DNA from 2 places in the Enterobacter sp. I4 genome. Region 2 is predicted to be linked to the other one. Evidence: predicted binding sites of a transcription regulator. Region 2 holds the regulator's gene; the other holds the start of a gene.
The links. Region 2 encodes PurR, which represses purine synthesis genes. Its sites were predicted from a motif close to CANGCAAACGTTTGCNTG; they were not measured.

Region 1 (4,730 bases), on a different contig from region 2:
ACGAGCCGGTGATGCAGGTTGCGCTGCGTCGCGAAAAGATGGACGTGGCGGAACTGGCGATTTTCCCGCATGAGGATCCCGCCACCGGCGGCGCGCTGGCAAAATTTGATGGTATTACGCCGTCCTCTCAGGGCGCTATTATTTATCTGCACACTGACAGCCTGGCGGCCACGCTCGATCGTATCGCTTCCGCGGGCGGCGAGTGCGTGTTTGGCCCGCTGGAATTGCCAGACGGTATTGGCACTATCGCCCTGTTTACCGACAGCGAAGGCAATCGCGTCGGCCTTCATCAACCGGCCTGAGAGCAACAAACACGATGACCCGACGCGCTGACCGTTTATTTCAGATTGTGCAAATCCTGCGGGGCAGGAGACTGACAACGGCGGCGCATCTGGCAGAAAGGCTGGGCGTATCTGGACGCACGATTTACCGCGATATCCGCGACCTGTCGCTGTCTGGCGTACCGGTAGAAGGCGAGGCGGGAAGCGGATATCGCCTGATGTCGGGCTTTGATTTGCCGCCGCTAATGCTGACCAACAAGGAGTCCGAGGCGCTAATGGTGGCGATCCGTCTGCTCAAGACCTGGGGCGGGGAGTTACTGTCGCGAGAGCTTGAGTCGGCGCAGGAAAAAGTGCTGGCGATCCTGCCGGAGGAGTGTCGCCGCAGGGCCGAACAGACGCGGATTTATGCCCCGGAAATTGCGCTACAGCAGCACTCGCGTAGCGGCTTCGACCTGATTCACCAGGCCATCTCCGCTCAGCGCGTGCTGGCGCTGCACTATCGTGATGAGGCCGGGCAGTTAAGCCGGCGTGAGGTTCAGCCGCTGGGGCTGTTCTTTTGGGGCGAGCACTGGCTGCTGGCCGCGTGGTGCGAGCGGCGCAATGACTATCGCTGCTTCCGTCTCGACAGATGCCTTAATATTGCGCAGACGGAAAGACGGTTTAGCGAAAGCGCGGACAGGTCGCTGGCGGATTTTTTGCGCAAGGTTAAGCAGTAAAAGCCGGGTGGCGAGGTAAAAGCAAAACGGCAACGATGTTGCCGTTTTTTGTGCTTGCGCCCTCTCCCGTGGAAGAGGCGAGGGCGCAATACTGCACGGGTTAGAAGTTGTAACCCACGACCAGGTAACCACCCCAGCCGGTAGAACGAACGCTGAAGTCGCCGTTGCCGAAGTTCAGGCTCGCATCGTCGTTCCACTGACCACCGTTGTGCCAGTAACGCGCAACAACAGAGTAGTGCCAGTGATCGTAGTTCAGCGCCAGGATGTGGCTGGAGGCGATGGAGTCGTTGGTACGCGCTTTCTTACCGTTCAGGTCACGGAAATCGTTGTCGCCCAGGTCTGAGCCCCAGTCAAAGTTGGTGAAGCCAATGTAGCTCAGGTTGCCGCCCCACAGCTGGGTGATTGGCACGAAATATTTCACCTTGAAACGGTAGCCATCCCACTCGTTTTCGTTCGCTGCGCCGTAGTTCTGCCACTGGTATTTTGCATACACGTTCAGGGACAGGCTCATTGGCAGGCCGGTATCAACGTCGGTGCCCAGACCCATATACCAGGTGCTCTGGCGACCGGACTTATTGCGGCCCATATCGTAGATATAGTTGTTCGCGAAATACCACTCTTTGAACGGACCAAACGCCAGGCTGGTACCGGTCAGTTTGTCGATGGAGAAGCGCGGTTCGATCTCCATGAACAGCGGAGAACCGTGGTTCCAGATACCTTTCGCGTCGGTGTTACCACCGAAGAATACCGGCGCATCCATGTAGCCATAGAAATCAAACCAGTCTTTCTTGGCGAAGGCTTCGTACTCCAGGTAGGTATCGTTACGGATCTGCGGTCCGAAACGGGTGTGATAGCTGCCTACAACGTTAACGCTCTGATGCCACCAGTCGGATACGTATTCTGGCTTGTTATTCTCCGCTGCGTTAGCGGCGAAAGAGGAGGAGAGTGCCAGAACTGCACCGGCTGCGAGTAATGTTTTTTTCATAATCATGCCACTGATTGAAATTCCCTTCCGGGAGTGAAAAATGCGCGAATTGCGTTTCTAAATATTTCGTGTTTCTGCGGAGCCTATTATAGGAATCCCTGCTCACAAAAATATGTGTTGTTTCACATATCTCTCACATACGTAATCGATTGCGTTCACGTTTGCGTACTTTAGACGGGCGGGATTGTAGCGGCAATCATTTATGTTGCCAATCTTTGCGGAGTGTAAATGTTAGCGGAGTGACATTGCACTCCGCTGCGGATCTGAGGTTATTGCGCGGCGGGCTGAATATCGTGAATGCGGATAAAGCCTAACTGTTCCGGAGTGAGGCCGCTCAGCTGAACGGGGATATCGACGTCGCTAGGCGCCAGGGTGCTTGCCGGGGCGGTGAAGAGCTGGTTCTTCACGTTCACTTCCTGGTAATCTTCGGTGGTGCCCTGGATCTGCCCCCACTCGACGGTGCCGCTAAAGGCCGGGAGCGGATCGTTGGACTCCCCCTGGATACGCAGTGTTGCGCGCGTACCATCCGCGTTGGCTGCAACGTTCACCAGAGACATTTTAAGCATGCCAATCTGGCTGTTGAGTCGGGCCGGCGTATTTGCGCCTGGCAATAAATAAACGCCGTTGCTGGATTTCGCGTTGAGCGCGTTCTGCTGGGTTATCTTCACCGTTTCCTTGTTGAGCTTGTCCATCGCTACGTTCAGCGTATTCACGCTCTGTTTCATCTCGCGGACTTCACTTTGCTGTGCGCAGGCGCTTAGCGTGAAGAGGCTCCCCAGCAGCACTATTTTCAGGTAACGTCTTGTCATTGCGTTTAATTCCTTGAAATCACAGATTGTTGCAATGGTAGACAGGATAGTGCGCTCAGGCATAGATCCTTTGTCTCAAAAAGCTCTTCCTTTGTTGTCGGGCCAGTTCAGGGTAAAATAGAAATCAGTTAACCAGATAACAGGGACATCGTATGCATTGCCCATTTTGCTCCGCTGTGGATACCAAAGTCATCGACTCACGTCTTGTAGGCGAAGGGTCTTCCGTGCGCCGTCGTCGGCAGTGTCTGGTGTGCAACGAGCGTTTTACCACCTTCGAGGTGGCAGAGCTGGTGATGCCACGTGTGGTAAAAAGTAACGATGTGCGCGAGCCGTTCAACGAAGAGAAATTGCGCAGCGGAATGCTCAAGGCGCTGGAGAAGCGGCCTGTTAGCTCCGATGACGTCGAAATGGCGCTAAACCATATTAAATCTTATCTGCGGGGGCTGGGCGAGCGCGAAGTGCCGAGCAAAATGATCGGTAATCTGGTGATGGAGCAGCTGAAAAAGCTCGATAAAGTCGCCTATATCCGCTTCGCCTCGGTTTACCGTAGCTTTGAAGATATCAAAGAGTTTGGCGAAGAGATCGCCCGCTTACAGGATTAAGACCATGCAGGACGAGATGTACATGGCGCGAGCCATGAAGCTGGCGCAGCGCGGTCGGTTTACCACTCACCCTAACCCGAATGTTGGGTGCGTTATTGTGAACAATGGCGAGATCGTAGGGGAAGGTTTTCACTACCGCGCGGGCGAGCCGCATGCCGAAGTTCATGCCCTGCGCATGGCGGGAGAAAAAGCGCGTGGCGCAACGGCCTACGTTACGCTTGAGCCGTGCAGCCACCACGGGCGCACGCCGCCGTGCTGCGAAGCGCTGATTGCGGCTGGCGTCTCGCGCGTGGTTGCCGCCATGCAGGATCCTAACCCGCAGGTGGCGGGGCGCGGCCTGTATCGCCTGCAGCAGGAAGGGATCGACGTCAGTCACGGCCTGATGATGCAGGATGCGGAAGCGATCAACAAAGGCTTCCTGAAGCGTATGCGCACCGGCTTCCCGTTTATCCAGCTGAAGCTTGGCGCGTCGCTGGACGGCCGTACGGCGATGGCGAACGGTGAAAGCCAGTGGATCACATCGCCACAGGCAAGGCGCGATGTGCAACGTCTGCGCGCGCAAAGCCATGCTATTCTCACCAGCAGTGAAACGGTGCTGGCTGACGATCCGGCCATGACCGTGCGCTGGGACGAGCTGAACTCCGATACTCAGGCGCTTTATCCGCAGGAGAACCTGCGCCAGCCGCTGCGCATTATCATCGATAGCCAGAACCGCGTGACGCCGGAGCACCGCATCGTGCAGCAGCCGGGTGAAACCTGGATTGCGCGCACTAAAGATGATACGCGCGCGTGGCCGGAAGGCGTGCGCAGCATAATGGTGCCGGAGCACAACGGGCATCTCGATTTGGTGGTGCTGATGATGCTGCTTGGCAAACAGCAGGTTAACAGCATCTGGGTCGAAGCGGGCCCGACGCTCGCCGGCGCGCTGCTCCAGGCGGGGCTGGTGGATGAGCTGATCGTCTACCTTGCACCTAAACTGTTAGGGAACGACGCGCGCGGCCTGTTTGTGCTGCCCGGCCTTGAAAAACTGGCCGACGCACCGCAACTCGCCTTCAGCGAGATACGTCCGGTGGGTCCGGATGTCTGCCTCCATTTAACGACAGCGTAATTGCTCCCGAAATAGGGAAGCAGCGCGCAAAGTATTATGATAAAATCCGCCCCCCTGCGGGGCCAAATGAACCCGTAAAGGAAGAGTATGAACATTATTGAAGCTGCTGTAGCTACCCCGGACGCTCGCGTCGCCATCACCATTGCGCGTTTCAACAACTTCATCAACGACAGCCTGCTGGAAGGTGCGGTTGACGCCCTGAAACGTATCGGCCAGGTTAAAGATGACA
Region 2 (4,730 bases):
GGGGAGACCCTTCTGCGTTTTTGTTTATTCAGCGGTGCACGCTGCTTCAGGCTGTTTGCGACCGGACATCAGCACCAGCAGCAGGCCGAGTGCGGCAATGATTGCGCCCATCACCGGAACGAAGCTGTAGCCCAGCCCCCCGGAAATGACCGCCCCGCCGGCAGCCGCGCCCAGCGCATTGCCGAGGTTAAACGCACCGATATTGACCGAAGAAGAGAGCCCAGGAGCCTCGTGCGCGACGCGCATTACGCGCATCTGCAGCGGCGGTACCACGGCAAAAGTCGCTGCGCCCCACACCACCATGGCAATTGCGGCACCCACTTCGTTACGCGCCAGCCACGGGATCGCAATCATGATCGCAATCAGCAGGGTTAAGAAACCCTTCAGCGTCCCGCTGACGGAGCGGTCCGCCAGCTTCCCGCCAAGATAGTTACCGATGGAGAAGCCCACGCCAATCAGCACCAGCATCGCGGTAATAAATACCGGCGTCGCGTGGGTGATATCGTGCAGCACCGGGGAGATATAGGTGTAGAGCGTAAACATCGCCCCTGCTCCCAGCACCGTGGTGAGCAGCGCAGAAAGCACCTGAGGACGCATCAGCACAGCCAGCTCTTTACGCACTTCCGGACGCTCACCGGCGCTCCCTTTCGGCAGAGAGAAGAACAGCGCCACCATCGCAATTACGCCGAGCGCCGCGGTTGCGAGGAAAGACATACGCCAGCCGATCGTCTCACCCAGCCAGGTGGCTGCGGGCACGCCGCCGATATTGGCGATGGTCAGCCCCATAAACATAGTGGCCACCGCGCTGGCCTGCTTATGTTTTGGCACCACGCTGGCGGCCACAACCGATCCCAGCCCGAAGAACGCGCCGTGGTTAAGGCTGGTCAAAATGCGTGAGAGCATCAGGGTGGTGTAATCCGGTGAAATCGCGGAAAGCACGTTCCCCAGGGTGAAAATCGCCATCAGGAAAATCAGCGCATTGCGGCGCGCGCGGTGCGAAAGCAGCAGCGTCATCAGCGGCGCCCCTACCATCACGCCAACCGCGTAGGCGCTGATTAACATACCGGCCGCAGGGATTGAGACGTCCACGCCCCGGGCTATAACAGGCAATAACCCCATTGGGGAAAACTCAGTGGTGCCAATCCCAAAAGCGCCAATCGCCAGGGCCAGCAGTGGAAAATTGATTTTCATGAATGAACTCCGGAAACCGTGCCATAACGCGACACAGAATTAAGAAGTCAAAAGCATGACATCAATCACAAAAAATGAGAAGTTAACATTTTGGCAAAAGATTTTTGCCGGAGGGGTAACAATCGCACAAAGCGAGGGAGAAAGCTCTCCCCCGTCTGAATCAGTGCAGCGCAGCGGTTAAACCACCCGCAACGATAAGAGCAAGAACAACAATGGTGGTAAACAGCGAAAACTTAAGATCGGTACTCATCAATTTTTCTCCTTTTATTCACCCTACGAAAAGTGAGCCTGCTCATTTTTACACAGTTCAGGTCAAAAATCTTCCAGGATTTAAGCGGATATCCACTTTACCTCTTCCCCTTTTCATCAAGATAGGACAAAATTCCACGCTAAATTTATTAGCGTACCGGCCATTGACCCCCTCCTGACGTCCTGTGTCGTTTTCCCGGCGTGTCGCAACTCAAGATTGCGTAATAAGGGTGAGAGAAGGCAAACGTTTACCTTCAAGTTTTTCAGGAGCTTAGGATATGGTCTGGAGTGACATTTAATGGCAACAATTAAAGACGTAGCAAAACGCGCAAACGTTTCCACTACAACCGTATCACATGTTATTAACAAAACGCGTTTCGTCGCAGAAGAGACGCGTAATGCCGTGTGGGCAGCGATCAAAGAACTGCACTACTCGCCGAGTGCCGTTGCGCGCAGCCTGAAGGTTAATCACACGAAATCGATTGGCCTGCTGGCTACCAGCAGTGAAGCGGCCTACTTTGCTGAAATCATCGAAGCCGTTGAGAAAAACTGCTTCCAGAAAGGCTACACCCTGATTCTGGGCAACGCGTGGAACAACATTGAGAAACAGCGCGCTTACCTGTCGATGATGGCGCAAAAGCGCGTGGACGGCCTGCTGGTGATGTGTTCTGAATACCCTGAGTCGGTCCTTTCCATGCTGGAAGAGTATCGCCACATTCCAATGGTGGTGATGGACTGGGGCGAAGCGCGCGCCGATTTCACCGATTCGGTGATTGATAACGCCTTCGAAGGCGGTTACATGGCGGGTCGTTACCTGGTGGAACGCGGTCACCGCGAAATTGGCGTGATCCCGGGCCCGCTGGAGCGCAACACCGGCGCTGGCCGCCTGGCCGGTTTTATGAAGGCGATGGAAGAAGCGATGATCGTCGTGCCGGAAAACTGGATCGTGCAGGGCGACTTCGAGCCGGAGTCCGGCTACCGCGCCATGCAGCAGATCGTTTCCCAGCAGCATCGCCCTACCGCGGTGTTCTGCGGCGGCGACATCATGGCGATGGGCGCGCTCTGTGCGGCGGACGAGCTGGGCCTGCGCGTGCCGCAGGACATTTCGGTGATCGGCTATGATAACGTGCGCAACGCCCGCTTCTTCACCCCGGCGCTGACCACCATTCACCAGCCGAAAGACTCTCTGGGTGAAACGGCCTTCAATATGCTGATGGACAGGATCGTCAACAAGCGTGAACAGTCCCAGTCCATTGAAGTCCACCCGCGCCTGATTGAACGCCGCTCCGTTGCGGACGGCCCGTTCCGCGACTACCGTCGTTAATCATTTCTCGGGGCCAGCTACGCTGGTCCCCGTAACCACTCCCGGTTCAGCGTTTCGCTGTCTCCCAGATAATCCAGCAGCCAGGCCATCGCGGGCGATACGTCATTTTGCTGCCAGGTCAGACAGCAGGCTGCGTCCGGGAAGGGATTTTCCAGCGTCAGGGCCACCCACTCCCCCGTGTCGATGCGCGGACGCGCAACGTGTACCGGCACCATCCCAACGCACAGCCCCGCGCTCAGGCAGGTGGCTGACGACTCCCAGTCCGGCGCGACTACCCGGCGCTGATTGTCCAGCAGCCAGGTAATGCGCTTGGGCAGCGAACGGGAGGTATCCTCCAGCACCAGCGACGGCCAGTTGCGTAACGTGTCGTCACTCAGCGGCCCCTCCATCGCCGCCAGCGGGTGATCGCGCGCCACGACGCAAGTCCAGCTCAGCATGCCCATGTCGCGAAACGCATAGCGCCCGCCAACCGGGATGGCCTGCGTGGCGCCTATCGCCATCTCTGCCCGGCCGTCCGCCAGCGCATCCCAGACCCCGTTGAACACTTCCTGCGAAACGCGCAGCTCAACGTCGGAAAAATGGCGATAAAAATCGACGATCATCTGCCGGGTACGCTCCGGCTTAACGATGTTATCCACCGCAATGGAAAGGTGTCCGCGCCAGCCGTTAGCGATCTGCTGGCACTGCTCGCGGGTGATCTGCATTTTTTTGATAACAGACCGCCCTTCTTTCAAAAACCACGCCCCGGCGGGCGTCAGTTCAACGTCGCGATGGCGCCGCTCGAACAGCGGGACCGCGAGCCACTCTTCCAGCTGCCGCACCGTATAGCTGATTGCCGAGGGAACGCGGTGCAGCTCCTGCGCGGCACCGGTAAAGCTGCCGTTACGGGCCACGGCATCGACCACTTCAAGGGAATAATCTGACCACATTTTCTGCCTGCAAAATTTTTGAATGCACTCGCCAAATATTAGCGTTTCACAAGCCGCTTTGCACTCCCTACACTCTGCGGCAACGTACACCTGCCTCCTCAGGAGAATAAATAGTGCAACCCAGGAAAGGATTTTTAGTCTGGCTCGGCGGCTTAAGCGTGCTGGGCTTTCTGGCGACCGACATGTATCTGCCCGCGTTCGCCGCGATGCAGGAAGATTTGCAAACCCCTGCCGCCGCCATCAGCGCCAGCCTGAGCCTGTTCCTCGCAGGCTTCGCTTTTGCGCAGCTGCTATGGGGACCGCTGTCGGATCGTTTTGGCCGTAAGCCCGTTCTGTTGCTGGGGCTGGCGATATTTGCCGTTGGCTGTCTGGGCATGCTGTGGGTTCGCGATGCCGCCTGGCTACTGGCGCTGCGCTTCATTCAGGCAGTCGGGGTCTGCGCCGCAGCGGTCACGTGGCAGGCGCTGGTTACCGACTATTATCCGGCCTCGCGCACTAACCGTATTTTCGCCACCATTATGCCGCTGGTTGGCCTGTCGCCGGCGCTCGCCCCGCTGCTGGGCAGCTGGATCCTGGCACACTTCGACTGGCAGGCCATTTTCGCCACGCTGTTCGCCATCACGCTGGTGCTGATGCTGCCCGCGTTTGCGCTTAAGCCTGCGCATAAAAAAGAGGCGCATCCGGACGCGAAGCCGGTCACCTTCACCTCCTTACTGCGGGCTAAGGCCTATCGCGGCAACGTGCTGATTTACGCCGCCTGCTCCGCCAGCTTCTTCGCATGGCTGACCGGTTCGCCGTTTATTCTGCATGACATGGGCTACAGCCCGGCGGCTATCGGCCTGAGCTACGTTCCGCAGACCATCGCCTTCCTGGTGGGCGGCTACGGCTGTCGCGCCGCGCTGCAAAAATGGGAAGGCCAGCAGATGCTTCCCTGGCTGCTGGTGCTCTACGCGTTAAGCGTGATCGCGACCTGGGCCGTTGGCTTTATTCCGGGCGCCGGGCTTGCTGAAATTTTGATTCCGTTCTGCGTCATGGCG

Region 1: MOQ06_RS13055 (nucleoside-specific channel-forming protein Tsx) is a predicted target of PurR. The motif match lies at 2,121-2,138, and genes of this name have one in related genera.

Annotation. Positions count from the first base shown of each region.
Region 1 covers NZ_JALBUO010000002.1:147,216-151,945, reverse strand. Annotated here, with positions in the region: gene MOQ06_RS13065 (VOC family protein) at 1-302, shown strand, start outside; gene MOQ06_RS13060 (YafY family protein) at 317-997, shown strand; gene MOQ06_RS13055 (nucleoside-specific channel-forming protein Tsx) at 1,098-1,982, opposite strand; gene MOQ06_RS13050 (DUF3251 domain-containing protein) at 2,252-2,791, opposite strand; gene nrdR (transcriptional regulator NrdR) at 2,944-3,393, shown strand; gene ribD (bifunctional diaminohydroxyphosphoribosylaminopyrimidine deaminase/5-amino-6-(5-phosphoribosylamino)uracil reductase RibD) at 3,398-4,501, shown strand; gene ribE (6,7-dimethyl-8-ribityllumazine synthase) at 4,589-4,730, shown strand, end outside.
Region 2 covers NZ_JALBUO010000001.1:2,500,076-2,504,805, forward strand. Annotated here, with positions in the region: gene MOQ06_RS11845 (MFS transporter) at 25-1,191, opposite strand; gene MOQ06_RS11850 (YnhF family membrane protein) at 1,352-1,441, opposite strand; gene purR (HTH-type transcriptional repressor PurR) at 1,739-2,764, shown strand; gene punR (DNA-binding transcriptional activator PunR) at 2,782-3,693, opposite strand; gene punC (purine nucleoside transporter PunC) at 3,807-4,730, shown strand, end outside.